Linked DNA regions of Rhodospirillum rubrum ATCC 11170. The protein of the gene in region 1 binds, or shares a complex with, the protein of each later gene. Links are inferred from orthologs where the notes say so. Each region holds a gene or a part of one and is shown in the gene's direction. Other genes may lie near its edges.

Region 1 (8,724 bases):
TCGGTGGAACTCTGGCCGATCGAAACGACGCGGCTGGGCGCCCGATCAAAGGTGATGGTCTGGCCGCAGGTCTGGAGCGTCAGGGGATAGCGGGTAGGCTCGGCGGCGCCGGCGCCGGAGGCCGAGACGACGAGGGGGGCGGCGAAAGCCGCGGCGAGAAAAGACAAGCGCATGGGTGAAGACAAGGGGGAGTCTCCTCTTCCGTCAATCGTGACAGGGAAAAGTTCGGCGACCCGCAAGGGTCACGGTTCAGCAGTGGCTGAAAGGGCTTGAAAACGTCGACCTCGCCCAGAATCGATGGGCGCAGGCGAGGGTCTCGTCGAGCTATCGACGGACTCTGACGGGACCTTGGGGGTGATCAGACGTGATGCGTCGTCATTGCCATCCTTTCCGAGCCTCCCCGCTCGTGATCATGGATTAGGGTCGGACGGCAGGTCTCCTGGCTCACGGGTCATCGCCTTCATCCCCCTTCCCAAGGCACGCGCCCCAGTGGTTTTCATCGGAGGAAGGCTCGCCGCTCACAGTTGCGGGGGCAGCCACGGTTTCGGACAAATCCTTCGCCTGCACCGTGTTCCCTTTTAATCCCTTCGGCTTGCGCTTGGGGGGAACCGTCAGCCGCAGGCTAGCCGATGCAACCTTGGGCCGTCAACGCCGCGACACCCCGGCACCGCGCCCCCCCGACACCATAGGGGTTCCCAAGGTTCCTATATGACCGCGCCAAGCCCCCAGACGAAAAAAAGGGCGCCCCGCGAAGGGCGCCCTTTCCATCAGATCCGGCTTGCGCGGTGGAGAGAAGTCAACGCAGGCTTTCGCAGAAGCGGCGGATGCGCTGGCAGGCGTCCTCCAGGGTGGCGGTCGCCGTGGCGTAGCTGATGCGGAAATAGGGCGACAGGCCGAAGGCCACGCCCTGAACGGCGGCGACCCCTTCGCTTTCGAGCAGGGCGGCGACGAAATCGCTGTCGGTTTCCAGCAGCTTGCCCTCGGGCGTCGTCTTGCCGATCACCCCGGCGCAGGACGGATAGACATAGAAGGCGCCTTCCGGCGTGCCGACCGACAGGCCCGGGCAATCATTGATCATGCGCACGACCAGATCGCGGCGTTCCTTGAAGATGGCGTTGCGTTCGATCAGGAAGTCCATCGGCCCTTCAAGGGCGGCAAGGGCGGCGGCCTGACTGATCGAGCTGGTGTGGGTGGTCGACTGGCTTTGGATCTTGTTGATCGCCTTGATCACCGCCACCGGGCCGGCGGCATAGCCGACGCGCCAGCCGGTCATGGCGAACGACTTGGAAACGCCGTTCAGCGTCAGGGTGCGGTCCTTCAGCTTGGGCTCGACCTGGGCGATGGTGGCGAACTTGAAGCCGTCATAGACGAGGTGCTCGTACATATCGTCGGTCATCACCCAGACATGGGGATGCTTGAGCAGAACCTCGGCCAGGGCCTTGAGATCGGCGGCCGAATAGGCCACGCCCGTCGGATTGGACGGGCTGTTGAGGATCAGCCATTTGGTCTTGGGCGTGATGGCGCGCTCCAGATCGGCGGGCTGCAGCTTGAAGCCGACCTCGGGGCCGCTGGGAACGAACACCGGCACGCCGCCGGCCAACAGGGCGATATCGGGATAGCTGACCCAATAAGGCGCGGGGATGATCACCTCCTCGCCCGGGTTCAGCGTCGCCATCAGGGCGTTGTAGATGGTCTGCTTGCCACCGCAGCCGACGCTGATCTCTTCGATCGTGTACTCAAGATCGTTCTCGCGCTTGAGCTTGGCGCAGATCGCCTTGCGCAGGGCGGCGGTGCCGGGAACGGCGGTGTATTTGGTCTCGCCGCGCTCGATGGCGGCGATCGCCGCCTGTTTGATGTGATCGGGGGTATCGAAGTCGGGTTCGCCCGCGCCCAGACCGATAATGTCACGGCCGGCGGCCTTGAGTTCGGCGGCCTTGGTGGTAACCGCCAGGGTCGGCGACGGTTTGATGGCGGACAGACGCTCGGCGACGATCGACATGGAAATCCTCGAGGATTGGTTGTGTCGGTTGGGAGGGGGCGAGTGGCCGCGCCGCCCCTGACGACGGGGGCTCTCTTGGCGGGACCGGGGGAAAAAGCTATCCCCCTTCCCGGCGGCACGCAAGCGCCGGGAAAGCGCTTTCCTCAGGATTTCCAGAAGTCGCGGCTGAAAAGCACAAGAAGGGTGAAGAATTCCAGCCGCCCCATCAGCATGGCCAGCGACAGCAGCCATTTCGCGCTATCGGGCAAGGTGGCGTAATTGCCCGCCGGGCCGACGATGGTACCGAGTCCCGGACCGACATTGGCGATCGCCGCCGCCGTCCCGGTCAGGGCCGTCACCCAATCCAGGCCGACCATGGTCAGCGCCAGGGCGATGATCGCCGTCGTCGCCCCGGTGGCGAAGAAGAACAGCACCACCGACACCGCCACGTCCTCGTCGATCGCCCGCCCGCCATAGGTCGAGACGATGACCGCATTGGGCATATAGCGCCGGCGGATATTGGCGCTGAGAACCTTATAGGCCACCTGATAGCGGAACATCTTGATGCCGCCCGAGGTCGATCCGGTGCAGCCGCCGGCGAAGGTGATCATGAAAAAGAACAACTGCGGGAAGCCGCCCCACAGGGTGTAATCCTCCGAGGCGTAGCCCGTCGTCGTCACCACCGAGGTGATGTTGAAGGCCGAGGCGGTCAGGGCATCAAGGAAGGGCCGGCCGTTCTCCAGGCTCTGCCACAGGGCCATGACCAACCAGCAGGCGACCAGAAAGCCGGTCAAAGCCTGGACCTGGGGATCGCGCACCACATCCATCGGCCGGCCGCGCGCCACCTGCACATAGAGCACGAAGGGCATGGCGCCCAACATCATGCCCACCGTCGACATCCACAGCCCGGCGGCGTCGAGATGGCCAAGCGAGGTGTCCCAATTCGAAAAGCCGCCGGTCGACACCGTGCCGAAGGCGTGGCAGATGGCGTCGAAAACCGACATGCCGACGGCGATATAGCCCAAGGCGATGACCACGGTCAGCGTCAGATAGACGGCGGTGATCGCCAGCCCCAATTCGCCGATGCGGTTCATGCCCTTTTCGCTGGTATCGGAGCTTTCGGTGCGGAACAGCTGCATGCCGCCGACGCGCAGCGCCGGCAGCAGGGCGATGGCCATGCCGATGATGCCGATGCCGCCGATCCAATGCAGCAGGCAGCGCCAGAACAAGATCCCCGGCGGCTGATGCTCCAGGCCGCTGATCACCGTCGCCCCGGTGGTGGTCAATCCCGAAACGCTCTCAAAAAACGCCCCGGCGAAATCAAGCCCGGTGGTCGCCAGCATGAACGGCATGGAGCCAAACAGCGACATGGTCAGCCAAGCCAGGGCGGTCATCAGGAAGCCCTGGCGGATATTGAAGCGCAGCGGCATCCGCCAATTGGCCAGGGTCAGCATCATCCCGCAAAACAGCGTGATCACCGAAGAGCCGAGGAACGCCCGCCAGTCGCGGTTTTCAACCACCAGATCGACCAAGGCCGGCGCCAGCATCGAGAGCCCGAGGCCCGACAGCAGCAGCCCAAGGACCATCAGCACCGGGGCGAGATCGATCCCCCCCAGCATCAGGCCCCGGCTGGTGCCGAGTTGGCTTCCCCTCAGGCTCATTCCGTTTCCTTCCCAGGCTTGCGACCGCGCGAAAAAACCGCCCCCCGCGCCGCGCGGCGCCGGAGGTCGTAGGGGGCGAACCCCCGTCGATCACCTCGATCGACGCCGCCCGCCCCCTTCAGCGTGGCGATCATAAGGCAGGCCCGGGACGATTTGGCAAGCCGGGCGCTGTGGCGGTCCTTTTGAAATGGGTCGAAAAAGGGAGCGATGACGGACGGCGCGCCCCCCTGGTCAAGCCCGGGCGGGCGGCTTATCTTAAGGGCCATGACCATGCTTCTCCCCCTGTTCGAGCGCCCGCCCGCTGGCCCCCGCGCCGAGTTTCGTCTGGCCAGCGACTATCAGCCCGCCGGCGATCAGCCCCAGGCCATCGCCGAGCTGTTGCGGGGTCTGGCCGCCCAAGACCGCGATCAGGTGCTGCTGGGCGTCACCGGCTCGGGCAAGACCTTCACCATGGCCCAGGTCATCGCCGAGATGGGCCGGCCGACCCTGATCCTCGCCCCCAACAAAACCCTGGCCGCCCAGCTTTACGGCGAGTTCAAGAATTTCTTTCCCGACAACGCCGTCGAGTATTTCGTCAGCTATTACGACTATTACCAGCCCGAAGCCTATGTTCCGCGCACCGATACCTATATCGAAAAAGACTCCAGCATCAACGAGCAGATTGACCGGATGCGCCACGCCGCCACCCGCGCCCTGCTTGAACGCCGCGATGTCATCATCGTCGCCTCGGTCTCGTGCATCTATGGTATCGGCTCGGTCGAGTCCTATTCCCGGATGATCATCCCCATCAAGGTGGGAACGACGCTGCCGCGCGCCGATCTGCTCAAGGCGCTGGTCGAGCTGCAGTTCACCCGCAATGACATCGCCTTCACCCGGGGTATGTTCCGGGTGCGCGGGGATTCGGTGGAGATCTTCCCCGCCCACTATGAGGACCGCGCCTGGCGGGTCAGCCTGTGGGGGGACGAGATCGAATCCGTGCGCGAATTCGATCCCTTGACCGGCGAGATCACCGCCAGCCTCGACGAAGTCACCGTCTATCCGGCCAGCCACCATGTCACCCCCCGCCCGGCGCTGTCCCAGGCGGTGCGCACGATCAAGGCCGAGCTCAAGGAAACGCTCGCCCGCTTTTACGACCAGGGCAAGGTGCTTGAGGCCCAGCGCCTGGAGCAGCGCACCACCTTCGATCTGGAGATGATCGAGGCGACCGGCCACTGCAAGTCCATCGAGAACTACTCACGCCATCTGACCGGACGCCGCCCCGGCGATCCGCCGCCGACCCTGTTCGAATACCTGCCCGAGGACGCCTTGCTGTTCGTCGATGAAAGCCACGTCGCCGTGCCGCAGATCGGCGGCATGTTCCGCGGCGACTTCAATCGCAAAAGCGTGCTGGCGGAATTCGGCTTCCGCCTGCCGTCCTGCGTTGATAACCGGCCGCTGAAGTTCGAGGAATGGGACGTCATGCGCCCGCCGTCGATCTTCGTTTCGGCCACCCCGGGGCGCTGGGAACTTGAACGCACCGGCGGCGTCGTCGCCGAACAGGTGATCCGCCCCACCGGTCTGGTCGATCCGGTCTGCATCATCCGCCCGGTCGAGGCCCAGGTCGACGATCTGCTGGGCGAGGTCAAGGCCTGCGCGGCGCGCGGCGAACGGGTGCTGGTCACCACCTTGACCAAGCGCATGTCCGAGGATCTGACCGAATATCTGACCGAACAGGGGGTAAGGGTGCGCTACATGCACTCCGACATCGAAACCCTGGAGCGGATCGAGATCATCCGCGACCTGCGGCTGGGCGCCTTCGATGTGCTGGTCGGCATCAACCTGCTGCGCGAGGGCCTTGATATCCCCGAATGCGCCCTGGTGGCGATCTTGGACGCCGATAAGGAAGGCTTCCTGCGCTCGCGCACCTCGCTGATCCAGACCATCGGCCGCGCCGCCCGTAACGTTGGCGGCCGGGTGATCCTTTATGCCGACAAGATGACCGATTCCCTGACCTTCGCCATCGAGGAAACCAGCCGCCGCCGCCAGCGTCAGCAAGACTACAACGCCGCCCATGGCATCACCCCGGAAACCGTGCGCTCGCGCATTTCCGATGTTCTCAGCAGCGTTTACGAAAAAGACTACGTCACCGTGACCACCGGGGTATCGGGCGACAACCAACTGGTCGGCAAATCCCTGCGCGAGCATCTCGCCGATCTCGACAAACGCATGCGCGCCGCCGCCGCCGATCTGGAATTCGAGGAGGCCGGCCGCCTGCGCGACGAGATCCGCCGCCTGGAGGCGCTGGACCTTGGCCTGCCCGGAGACGCCGGGGCGACCGGCCTTGCCGAAGCCGCCATCCCCTTGCGCGCCGCCGTCGCCAAAGGCCGGGGGGCAGCGGCCAAGGGCCGTGGTCGCAAGGGCAAAAGGTGAAAAGAAGCCGCAGCCCTTGTCCCTTCATATCCGCCCCATCGCCTTTGCCGACCCGCTGACCCTGGTCCCGGCCTTGGCCAAGGATCCGGTCTTCGCCTTTCTCGACAGCGCCGCCGCCGATCCCGGCGCGGGCGACGAGGATCGCGGCCGTTACAGCTATCTCTGCGCCGATCCCTGGCGGGTGATCACCGCCGATGACACCACGGTCCGGGTCGATAGCCGGCCGGTCGCCGGCGATCCCTTCGCCGTTCTCGCCGCCACCCTGGCCGAAATCGCCGAGGACGAGCCCGTCGCTTGCCCGGTGCCCTTCGCCACCGGCCTATGCGGTGTCCTTGGTTACGGCCTGGGTGCTTGGCTGGAACGGCTGGCCCCCGCCCCGGCCGATCGGCTGGCCCTGCCGGCGATGACCCTGGGCGTCTATGACTGCGTCGCCGCCTTCGACCTGCGCGCGCGCAAGGCCTGGATCGTTTCCAGCGGCCGGCCCGAACGCGATCCGCGGCGCCGCGCCGCCCGCGCCCTGGCCCGCGCCGAAGCCCTGGAACGGCGCTTGGCCGCGGTTTCCCTTGTCCCTGACGAGACCGCCGCCGCTTATGAAAAGACCGGGTCCTGGCGCGCCGAGCGACCGCGCGCGGCGATCTTGGCGGCGATCGGCAAGACCATCGACGCCATCGAAGCCGGCGAGCTGTTCCAGGCCAATATCACCCAGCGCTTCCTGGCCGACCTTCCGCCCGGCCTCGACGACCTCACCTTGTATCGCCGCCTGCGCCGGCTGAGCCCGGCCCCCTTCGCCGCCCTGGTCGGCTGCGGCGCCGACCACCGCCTGATCGGCGCCTCGCCCGAACGCTTCTTGCGCCTGGGCGCCGAGGGCCGGGTCGAGACGCGGCCGATCAAGGGCACCCGCCGGCGCGACGCCGATCCGGCGCGCGACGCCGCCCAGGCCGCCGCTCTGGTGGCCAGCGAAAAGGACCGGGCCGAGAACCTGATGATCGTCGATCTGATGCGCAACGACCTGGGCCGGGTCTGCGCCATCGGCAGCGTCCGTGTGCCCCGGCTGATCGCCCTGGAAAGCTTCGCCAGCGTCCACCATCTGGTCTCGGCGGTCGAAGGGCGGCTGCGCCCCGGCCTGGGGGCGATCGACCTGCTGCGCGCCTGTTTTCCCGGCGGCTCGGTCACCGGGGCGCCGAAGATCCGCGCCATGGACCTGATCACCGCCCTGGAGCCGGCCCGGCGCGGCTGGTATTGCGGATCGGTGGCCTGGATCGGCGCCGATGGGGCGATGGATTCCAACATCGTCATCCGCAGCCTCACCCGGGCCGGTGCCACCCTGATCGCCCAGGCCGGCGGCGCCATCACCGCGCCCTCCGATCCGGCCGAGGAATACGAGGAAAGCCTGATCAAAATGGCCCCCCTGCTCAGCGCCCTGGATGGGATCGAGCGATGACCGCCCGGCGACCGGCCGTCATTTGGCTGAACGACCGGCTCGTGCCCGCCGCAAAGGCCCGCATCGATCCCGCCGATCGCGGATTTCTGCTTGGCGATGGCCTATTCGAAACCATCCCGGCGCGCGACGGCCGCCCCCTGCGTCTGGCCGCCCACCTCGCCCGCCTGGGGCGCGGCGCCCGAATTTTAGGCATTCCCCTACCCGCCCTGGATATCGCCGCCGCCTTGGCCGCCACCCTGGCGGCCAACGACCTGAGCGAGGGGGTGCTGCGCCTGACCCTGACCCGGGGTCCCGGGCCGCGCGGCCTGTTGCCGCCGCCCGCGCCAAAGCCCACGATCATGATCACGGCGACGGCCTTTCCGCCGCCAACGGGGCCGGCGCGGCTGATCGTGGCGACGCGGACAAGGCGCAACGAGGCCTCGCCGCTGTCGACGATCAAATATCTTGCCTATGGCGACGCCATCCTCGCCCGCCAGGAGGCCGCCGAGCGCGGCGCCGATGACGCGATCTTGCTCAACCTCGGGGGTCGGGTCGCCGAAACCACCGTCGCCACGCTGTTCATCGTCCAGGGCGGGCGGCTTCTCACCCCTCCGCAGACCGACGGCGCCCTGCCCGGCATTCTTCGCGCCGAGATGCTGGCCTGGGGAGCGCGCGAACACTCGCTGACCCCCGCCGATCTTTTGACCGCCGACGGCGTTTTTCTGGCCAACAGCCTTGGGTTCCGCTTGGTCATTTCCATTGACGGACAGGCCGTTCCCGATTGCACACCCCTTGTTCATGACCTTCAAGGCTATGTAAGACAAAGGGAAAATGGCACCTCACCGGAAGAGCCCTCTGATGGGGGAAGCCCCTTCCCGAAATAACAAACCGTGCAAATAGGTTTTTAATCTTGCCAAGGTCGCGCTTGACCGCTACTGTTAAGATGACGATTGCCGAAGGCCGCCCTTCTGGTCCGCCTTCCATCCTACCGGTGTCTTCAGCCAATGACTTGCCCCGGCGGCCACTCCCTCAAAAGGGTTCGGTCGCCGTTTTTTTGTGCCCCGCCTTTCCATACCCCGCCAAAAGGGCGGAGGAAGGGCTGGGAAACGGGCGAATGCCCAAGGCTTAGGCAAAACCGCTCCCTCTCTCCCGCCACCGTCCCGAAAAATTCCCGGAAATCGGGCTTTTTTGCGTTGCGGCACGCGTCTTGAATAGGCTGGATCAATAAGCGCCTCTCAGGGGCGTTCGCCCGCCCC
Region 2 (8,777 bases), 860 kb from region 1 along the record:
AGCAGCCCGCGCTTTTTCAATTCGCCCATGACCAGGGTCATGCCCCGGCTGTCGGCGGTGAAGCGGCTGCCCATGTGGTTGTTGATACCGACGAATTCGGCGCCGCCGTCAAGATTGCGGCGCAGGCGGGTCAGGATCTCGTCATCGGACAAACCGACCTTCAACGCCCCGGGTCCGGGATTGACCTTGGCGTCAAGGGGCTCCATCGGCATATGCATCAAGATCTCGTGGCCGGCCTTGCGGCCCCCGCGCATCTGTCCGGCCAGCCCGTCGGCATAGGCGAGATAGGCCAGGGTCAAAGGTCCGGCCAGCTTGCGGACCTTTTCCGTACGCACCCGGTCCAGCCCCATATCGTCGATCACCAGGGCGATCGCCGGCTTGCTCCATTTGCCCGCCGCCACGCCATAGGTCTTCCAGGGCAGCCCGCTGGACTCCGCCGGTCCCTCGGGAAAGCGCGGGACCGGGGCCAGGGCGGCGGTCTTGACGGTCGGCTTGACCTGGGGCTTGTGAACATAGGCATCGTCGGGAAGGCGTTCCTCCATGACGAAGCCCGGACCGTCGCTGGCCAGCAGGTCGCGAAATTCGGCCGGAAGCGCGCCCTTTTCGCCGGCCGGCGTCTCCGAGGGGGCGGGCGCCGTTTGCACCGGGGGGGCGACGTCGGCCGGAAGGGGGGGCGCGGTCTCGGCGGGACGGGGCAGCGGCGGCGGTTGATACTGATGGGCCGCCTCGCCGGCCGCCGGAGCAACGGGCAGCGGACCGATCGCCGCCAGGGCGGTGGGCGCGGGAGGCGCCGCCTTGTCGCCCTGGGCCAGTCGGCCAACGGCGAAACCAATGCCCAATCCGACCGCCAAGGTGGCGAGGGCGACCAGAACCAGGGTCAGGGGGGCCATGCGGGCGACGAAAAAGGCGAAGCGATCGAGGACTCCCCGGTCTTCGGGATGATCAAGCACGGAAACGGTCTCCGGACGGCGGCATCCACCGCCTTAGCCATAGGGAACTCGCCACCACCGACACGCTCGACAGCGCCATGGCGGCACCGGCGAGCATCGGGTCGAGGCGGCCGCTGGCGGCCAGCGGCAAAGCGATGACGTTATAGAGGAAAGCCCAGAATAAATTCTGGCGGATTTTGCGATGGGTGGCCCGCGACAGCGCCAGGGCCTCGGGCAACAGCCCGGGATCGCCGCGCATCAGGGTGATGCCGGCGGTTTCCATCGCCACATCCGTGCCCGTGCCCATGGCGATGCCGACATCGGCCGCCGCCAGGGCCGGCGCGTCGTTGACGCCATCGCCAACCATGGCGACGACCGCCCCGCCCTGGCGCAGGGCCTCGACCACCGCCGCCTTGCCCTCGGGCAGAACCTCGGCGCGAACGTCGTCGATGCCCAGGCGGGCGGCGATGGCATGGGCGACGCGGCCGGCATCGCCGGTCAGCATCACCGGGCGCACACCCAGCGCCTTCAAGCGGCTCACCGCCAGGGCCGCGCCCTCGCGCGGCGGATCGGCCAGGGCGATGACGCCCAACAGCCGTCCCCCGGTCGCCTCGCCCTCGGCCACCCAGACGACCGAGGCGCCGGCCTCTTCAAGGGCGCCAGCCCGGCTCTCCAGGGATGCCCGCTCGATCCCTTTGGCGTCGAGCAACCGCCGGCTGCCCAGGATCAGCGCCCGCCCGGCCACCCTGGCTTCAACCCCGAGACCGGGCAGCGAGCGGAAATCACTGATCGCCGACAGGTCCAGCCCGCGATCGCCTGCCGCCTCGCGCATCGCCCGGGCCAAGGGATGGGCGCTGCCGCCCTGCACGGCGGCGGCAAGGGCGAGCAGGGTATTCTCGTCCAACCCGTCAGCCCCGGGCGCGATAATCACCGCGTCAAGGGCCGGGCGCCCCTGGGTCAGGGTTCCGGTCTTGTCGAAGGCGAGAACGCTGACGCGATGGGCCTGTTCCAGCGCCCCGGCGTCGCGGATCAAAATGCCGCGCCGCGCCGCCACCCCGGTTCCGACCATCACCGCCGTCGGCGTCGCCAAGCCCAGGGCGCAGGGACAGGCGACCACCAGAACCGAGATCGCCGCGGCCACGGCGGTTTCCATGGTCTCGCCGAGCAGGGCCCAGCCGGTGAAGGCGCCAAGGGCCAGCAGCACGACGGCGGGCACGAAGACGGCGGCCACCTTATCGACCATCACCTGGACGGGGGCCTTGCTGGCCTGGGCGTTTTCGACCAGGGCGATGATGCGCGCCAGCGTCGCGTCCTTGCCCGTCGCCCCGACGCGCAGGCGGATCAGCCCGTCAGTATCGATCGAGCCGCCGATCACCCGGTCGCCGGGACCGCGCGTCACCGGCAGGCTTTCACCGGTCAGCAGGCTTTCATCAATAGCCGCCCCGCCTTCAATCACCGTGCCATCGACGGGCACCCCCTCGCCGGGGCGGACCACGACGATATCGCCAACGACCAAACGCTCGACCGCCACGTCGCTGACCACGCCGTCGCGCTCGAGGTGGGCGAGAGCCGGGCGCAGGGTCATCAGGGCGCGGATGGCCGAGGCGGCGGAGCGCTTGGCCCGGCCTTCCAGGGCCTTGCCCAGCATCACCAGGGTGATGACCACCGCCGCCCCTTCGAAATACAGGCCATGGTGGGTCGTCCCGGTCGCCACCCGCCAGGCCGACAGGCCATAGGCGGCGGTGGAGCCGAGAACGACAAGGCTGTCCATATTGCCCGCCCGGCCCTTCAGCGCCCGCCAGGCTCCCTTATAGAAGCGGGCGCCGGCGATAAATTGCACGGGCGTCGCCAGGATCCACTGCCAGAGCGGCGGCACATGGCCGGGCAGACCGCTGACATGGGCGATCATGTCCCAGACCAGCGGCAGGGTTAGCAGGGCGGCCATCGCAAAGATCAGCCGGTCGCCGCGGTCCTCGGCGGGAACGGCGGCGGGCGGCGGGGCGCTTTGGCTGAGCGGTTCGGCGCCGAAGCCGGCGCGATTGACGGCGGCCACCAGATCGGGCGCCCGCCGATCGCCCCCCTCGATGTGGATGCGGGCGCGGTCGGTGCCCAGATTGACGCTGACCGCCGACACGCCGGGAACCTTGCCCAGCACCTTTTCCAGGCGGGCCGAACAGGCCGCGCAGGTCATGCCGCTGATGGCGAGATCGACAACATCGCCGCCCTCATTGGAGGTCGGGGGGGCTGGGGGGGAAAGAACGGCGGCCTTGCCGGACATGGCTATCTCTCGCGACCGGTCACGGGGAATGCGGGCCCGTGTGTCGGCCCATCCCCCCGGTTCTCAAAGGGGCCCTCGGTTCGAGGCGGGACCTTAATCTAGTGTCCCGGCCCCGGCGACGTAAACGGTCTTGATCCAAAGGGAAAATCCGACCCATGCGGATCGGGATGGACAAGAAGGCCTCGCCCGATGGCGGACGGCAGCGGCGATGGGCGGCCGGGCCGGCGACGATCGGGGCCGGCGCCCTCGCTGCGGGCGGGACAACCCGCTTGCGATGGGGTAGTGTTGCAACCGCCCGCCGCGCGGCCGCCCCCATCCCTAGCGGATCATCGGGCGATCGCGCGATGGGCGATCGTCCGGGGCCGGACCCCTCTGTCCGGGAAAAAGCGAGCGCATTCACGAGGCCGGGGCCGGTATGTTCCTTCTGATCGATAACTACGACAGCTTCACCTACAACCTTTGGCACTATCTGGGGGAATTGGGCGCCGAGGTCGAGGTGCGGCGCAATGACGCGCTGGACGCCGAGGCGGCGCTGGCGCTCGCCCCCCAGGGCATCATCCTGTCGCCCGGTCCCTGCGACCCCGACCGCGCCGGCATCTGCCTGGATCTGGTGGCCAAGGCGGCCAAGGCCCGGGTTCCGGTGCTGGGTGTCTGCCTGGGCCATCAAACCATCGGTCAGGTTTTCGGCGGCGCCGTGGTGCGCGCCCCCAAGCCGATGCATGGCAAGGTCGACGCCATCCACCACCAGGGTCATGGGATCTTCGCCGGCATGCCGATGCCCTTCCCGGCCACGCGCTATCACTCGCTGGTGGTGCGGCGCGACGATCTGCCCGACTGCCTGGAGGTCACCGCCTGGAGCGACGACGGCCTGATCATGGGCCTTGCCCATAAGGACCTGCCGATCGAGGGGGTGCAGTTCCATCCCGAAAGCATTGAAACCCAAGGCGGTCACCACCTGCTGCGGAATTTTCTGACCTTAGCCCGCCAGGGGGGAGACGCGGTCTGATGACGACACAGCCGACCACAGCAAACGATATCAAGGGCCTGATCGCCATGGTCGCCACCGGGCGGCCGCTTTCCGAGGCCGATGCCACCCGGGCTTTCGAAGCGATCATGTCGGGCAACGCCACGCCAGCCCAGATCGGCGGCTTTCTGATGGCGCTGCGCGTGCGCGGCGAAACCGTGGCCGAGATCACGGCGGCGGCGCGCACCATGCGCGACAAGGCCGCCCGCATCCAGGCCCCCGCCGGCGCCATCGACATCGTCGGCACCGGCGGCGATTGCGCCGGCACCTATAACATCTCGACCGCCGCCGCCCTGGTGACGGCGGCCTGCGGCGTGCCGGTGGCCAAACATGGCAATCGCGCCGCCTCGTCGAAAAGCGGATCGGCCGATGTGCTGGCCGCGCTGGGCGTCAACCTCGATGCCGATCTTGCCCTGGTCGAACGCTCGATCGCCGAGGTCGGCATCGGCTTCATGTTCGCCCAGCGCCACCATAGCGCCATGAAACATGTCGCCCCCGCCCGCTCGGAACTGGGAACGCGCACGATCTTCAACCTGCTGGGGCCTTTGGCCAATCCGGCCGGCGCCCGCTTCGAATTGATGGGGGTTTTCGCCCAGGAATGGGTGGAGCCGTTGGCCGAGGTGCTGGGCCGACTGGGCGCCGAGCGCGCCTGGGTGGTCCATGGCTCCGACGGCCTGGATGAGATCACCACCACCGGCCCCACCCATGTCGCCGAATTCCGCGGCGGCGTCGTGCGCTCGTTCGACATCACCCCCGCCGACGCCGGCCTGCCGCTGGCCAAGGCCGAAGACCTGCAGGGCGCCGATCCCGAGGCCAATGCCCAGGCCCTGCGCGCCCTTCTCGAGGGCGTGAAAACCCCCTATCGCGACATCGTCGTTTTCAACGCCGCCGCCGCCCTGGTGGTAGCCGGCGCGGCCGAGGATCTGGCGACCGGGGCGGCGCGGGCCGCCCAGGCCATCGACAGCGGCGCGGCGAAGGACACCCTGGCGCGCATGATCGCCATCATCGGAGCCCCGGCATCGTGAGCGACATTCTGCGCGAGATCTGCGACACCACCCGCGCCGAGGTGGCGCGGCGCAAGGCCGCCCTGCCCTTAGCCGATGTGACGGCGCGGGCGGAAGACGCCAACGCGCCGCGCGGCTTCGCCAACGCCCTGACCCGCACCGCCGACAGCGGTCGGCCGGCGTTGATCGCCGAAATCAAAAAGGCCTCGCCCTCGGCCGGGTTGATCCGCCCCGATTTCAACCCCGCCGTCCTGGCACGCGCCTATCACGCCGCCGGGGCGACCTGCCTGTCGGTGCTGACCGATGGACCCTATTTCCAAGGGCACGCCGATTTCCTGATCGCCGCCCGCGCCGCCGTTCCCCTGCCGGTGCTGCGCAAGGATTTCATGGTCGATCCCTGGCAGGTGGTCGAGGCCCGGGCGATGGGGGCCGATTGCATCCTGGTCATCCTGGCCGCCCTTGACGACGGCGCCGCCGCCGAGATCGAAGCCTGCGCCCATGACTGGGGCATGGACGTGCTGGCCGAGGTCCATAACGAAGAGGAATGCGCCCGCGCCCTGACCTGCCTGACCACGCCGCTGCTCGGCGTCAACAACCGTAATCTGAAAACCCTGGTCACCGATCTGGCGGTGACCGAGCGTCTGGCCAAGATGGTGCCCGCCGACCGGGTGCTGGTCGCCGAAAGCGGTCTGCGCACCCGCAAGGACCTCGACCGCATGACCGCCGTCGGCGCCCGCCGCTTCCTGATCGGCGAACATTTCATGCGCCAACCCGATGTCGGCGACGCCGTGCGCGCCCTGATCGGCTGATCCCGGAAAGGGCGCGGCCCGGGAAGGCCGCCCCCCTCCTCTCCCCCCGTGTCTCTTTGCCGCCACACCCCCTGCGCCACCGACAAACCGTCCAGGGGTTCACCTTGACCTGAACGGGGAACCAAAGTAGAACTTCCAGGCGGTATTCACGTTTGGTTCTTCTTGTCGCCCGCTCAGAGGGTGGGCGCGCAGAGGTTGAGGGGCCGGGCAAAAGGCTGGGAGTCGCTCTGGCATGCTCACGCGCAAGCAGTACCTGCTGTTGTCGTTCATCGACCAGCGTTTGAAGCTTTCGGGCGTTTCCCCCTCGTTCGACGAGATGAAGGACGCCCTGGGGCTCAAGTCCAAATCGGGCATTCACCGCCTGATCAAAGGGCTGGAGGAACGGGGCTTTCTCAAGCGCCTTCCCCATCGGGCCCGCGCCCTGGAAGTGCTGCGCCTGCCCTGCAATCTGACCTTCGACGGCGACGGCGAAGCCCTTGACGACGGGCAGCCCGCGCCGCTGTTCGGCGGCCCTCTGCCGGAAACCGGATTCTCGCCCCAGGTCATCCGCGGCAATTTCACCCCGACCCTGCCGTCGACCCAAGTACCGCAGGTGCTGTTCACCGAGTCGATCAGCCTGCCGCTTTTGGGCAAGATCGCCGCCGGCACGCCGATCGCCGCCCTGATCGATCCGACGTCGAGCATCGATGTGCCGGCCAGCATGGTGCGCGGCGGCGAGCATTTCGCCCTGCGCATCGAAGGGGACTCGATGATCGAAGCGGGCATCCTCAGTGGTGATCTGGCGGTGGTGCGGCGCTGCGACGAAGCCGAAAACGGCACGGTCATCGTCGCCCTGGTCGATAACGAGGAAGCCACCCTGAAGCGCCTGCGCCGCAAGGGGGCCTCGATCGCCCTGGAACCGGCCAACCGCGCCTTCAAAACCCAGATCTACGGCCCCGACCGCGTGCGCATCCAGGGTCGGCTGGTCGGGCTGATCCGCAGCTATTAGGGCAAATCCGTCTTCGCAAAAAAAAGATCCCCGCCGCTCGGCGCCGGGGATCTTTTGGCGATCAGGCCTTGGCGAACAATAACCGTTCGGCCGTGCGTTCGGGAACGACGCGCAAAACCTTATCAAGCGCCCAGATCACGATCAGGGTGAAGACGACGCGGGCCAGCAAGATGCCCGTCAGATCGGCGCCCAGCGCCATGATGAACAAGGTATCCTCGATCAGGCTGTGGGTCAGGCTGAGCAGGCAGATCGACAAGAACAGGTCGCGCCGGGGAATGGTGCCGGCCTTGGCCTCGCGAATGATCAAAGCCCCGCCATAGGACAGCCCAAGCAGCACGCCGACCATGGTCAGGGGCATTGCCCGCCCGCCGATGCCGACGGTACCCAAAACCGGGGCGAGCAGCGCCGTCAAGCGGGCGGTGATCCCCAGCTTGTCCATAAGGCGCAGCAGCACGACCAGCGACACGACGATGATCATGATGACGCCCAGGGTATGGAGCGAATCGGTGATCCATCCCGCCCAATTGCCGCGCTCGGTGGCGGACGATCCGCTTGACACCATCGAGACCGGCGCCGGGCCCTGCAGCCAGTCGCCGGCCCGATAAACGCCATTGAGGATCGCCCCCAGGCACAGGGCGCCGCCCAGGCGCAGCAGGGTGGAAAAGAGGAAACCGGTGCCGGCGCGTTGGGCGATGCGCTGCTCAAGGGGAATGGCATGGGCGATCAGGATCATCACGCCCAAAATGGTGACCTGGGCGCCGCTCAGATGAAGGTCGGGCATCAGCGCCAGCAAGACCGCCGCCCCGCCGTACATATTGACCAGCAAGGCCGTCACCCAGACCAAGCCGGTTGCCGCAGGCAGGCCGACCAGGGCCATCACCGGTTCGAAAGCCCGGGCGAGAATGGGCAAAAGCCCAAGCTCCACAACCGCTTTCACGCCGATCATCACCGGGATCATCACCTTGGCCAGGGTCCAGAACACCCCTAACCCTTCACGACCCGAGGTACGCAGGAAAACGAACACCGACATGGCAGAGGCTCCAAGGCATGGTCGAAAATTAGGCATTGATCCAGATCATAGCCCCGGAACGGTGAAAGGAGTGGTCAAAAACCGCGCTTCATCGCAAGCTTTGGTCAAAACCAACCATGGTTTTGGAGAAAAATCCCATGGATGCCCTTGATCGTCGTCTGGTGCGGCTGCTTCAGCACGACGCGTCGCTGACCAATGCCGCCCTGGCCGATCGAGCCGGGCTCTCGCCCTCAAGCTGCCTGCGCCGGGTTCAACGCCTGCGTGACGAGGGCGTGCTGACCCGCACGGTGATGTTGGCCGATGCGCAAAAACTGGGGCGTGGCCTGACGGCGATCGTCCAGGTTTTCCTGAACCACCATGCCCATGATCGCCGCCGGGAGTTCCTGGCCCATGTCCGCGCCGAACCGGCGATCACCCAGGCTTGGTCGGTCACCGGGGAAGCCGATGTGATCTTGGTTTTGCACCTGCGCGATATGGCCGAGTACGCGCGGCTTTGCGATCTGCTGTTCGAGCACGACCCGAATGTGACCAAGTTCCAGACGCTGTTCGCCCTGGCGACCTATAAATCGGAAACGGCGATCGGGGTCGACGAGCCCGCCGACCCCTAAGATCACGGTTTCCGCGTGAAAGACCGCTCAGAATCCCCCTAAACCATCCCGGCTCAGGCGGTGCGCACCTCGTCAAGAAAGCGGCCGATGGTGTCGCCCAGGGTCTG

What was found.
Region 2: the proteins of RRU_RS05910 (region 1) and RRU_RS09830 are in contact, whole or in part, in a solved structure (PDB 8RP0), measured with the Escherichia coli proteins. The link is inferred for Rhodospirillum rubrum ATCC 11170 from one-to-one orthologs.

The regions. Positions count from the first base shown.
Region 1 is NC_007643.1:1,332,437-1,341,160, reverse strand. What follows is about bases 5,413-8,276. They hold RRU_RS05910 (anthranilate synthase component I family protein), read left to right. Parts: upstream 5,413-6,064; coding sequence 6,065-7,489; downstream 7,490-8,276. Other genes in these bases: RRU_RS05905 (aminotransferase class IV), read left to right, coding at 7,486-8,276; uvrB (excinuclease ABC subunit UvrB), read left to right, coding at 5,413-6,048. Outside these bases: RRU_RS05930 (ABC transporter substrate-binding protein), read right to left, coding at 1-185; RRU_RS05925 (pyridoxal phosphate-dependent aminotransferase), read right to left, coding at 797-1,999; RRU_RS05920 (TrkH family potassium uptake protein), read right to left, coding at 2,143-3,639; more of uvrB, read left to right, coding at 3,904-5,412; more of RRU_RS05905, read left to right, coding at 8,277-8,352. UniProt on the Escherichia coli protein: Part of a heterodimeric complex that catalyzes the two-step biosynthesis of 4-amino-4-deoxychorismate (ADC), a precursor of p-aminobenzoate (PABA) and tetrahydrofolate.
Region 2 is NC_007643.1:2,193,515-2,202,291, forward strand. Bases 2,501-5,417 are described here. They hold RRU_RS09830 (anthranilate synthase component II), read left to right. Parts: upstream 2,501-3,622; coding sequence 3,623-4,213; downstream 4,214-5,417. Other genes in these bases: RRU_RS09825 (heavy metal translocating P-type ATPase), read right to left, coding at 2,501-3,207; trpD (anthranilate phosphoribosyltransferase), read left to right, coding at 4,213-5,256; trpC (indole-3-glycerol phosphate synthase TrpC), read left to right, coding at 5,253-5,417. In the rest of the region: RRU_RS09820 (divergent polysaccharide deacetylase family protein), read right to left, coding at 1-950; more of RRU_RS09825, read right to left, coding at 943-2,500; more of trpC, read left to right, coding at 5,418-6,044; transcriptional repressor LexA, read left to right, coding at 6,277-7,032; RRU_RS09850 (nucleoside recognition protein), read right to left, coding at 7,094-8,062; RRU_RS09855 (Lrp/AsnC family transcriptional regulator), read left to right, coding at 8,200-8,670; RRU_RS09860 (methyl-accepting chemotaxis protein), read right to left, coding at 8,724-8,777. UniProt on the Escherichia coli protein: Part of a heterodimeric complex that catalyzes the two-step biosynthesis of 4-amino-4-deoxychorismate (ADC), a precursor of p-aminobenzoate (PABA) and tetrahydrofolate.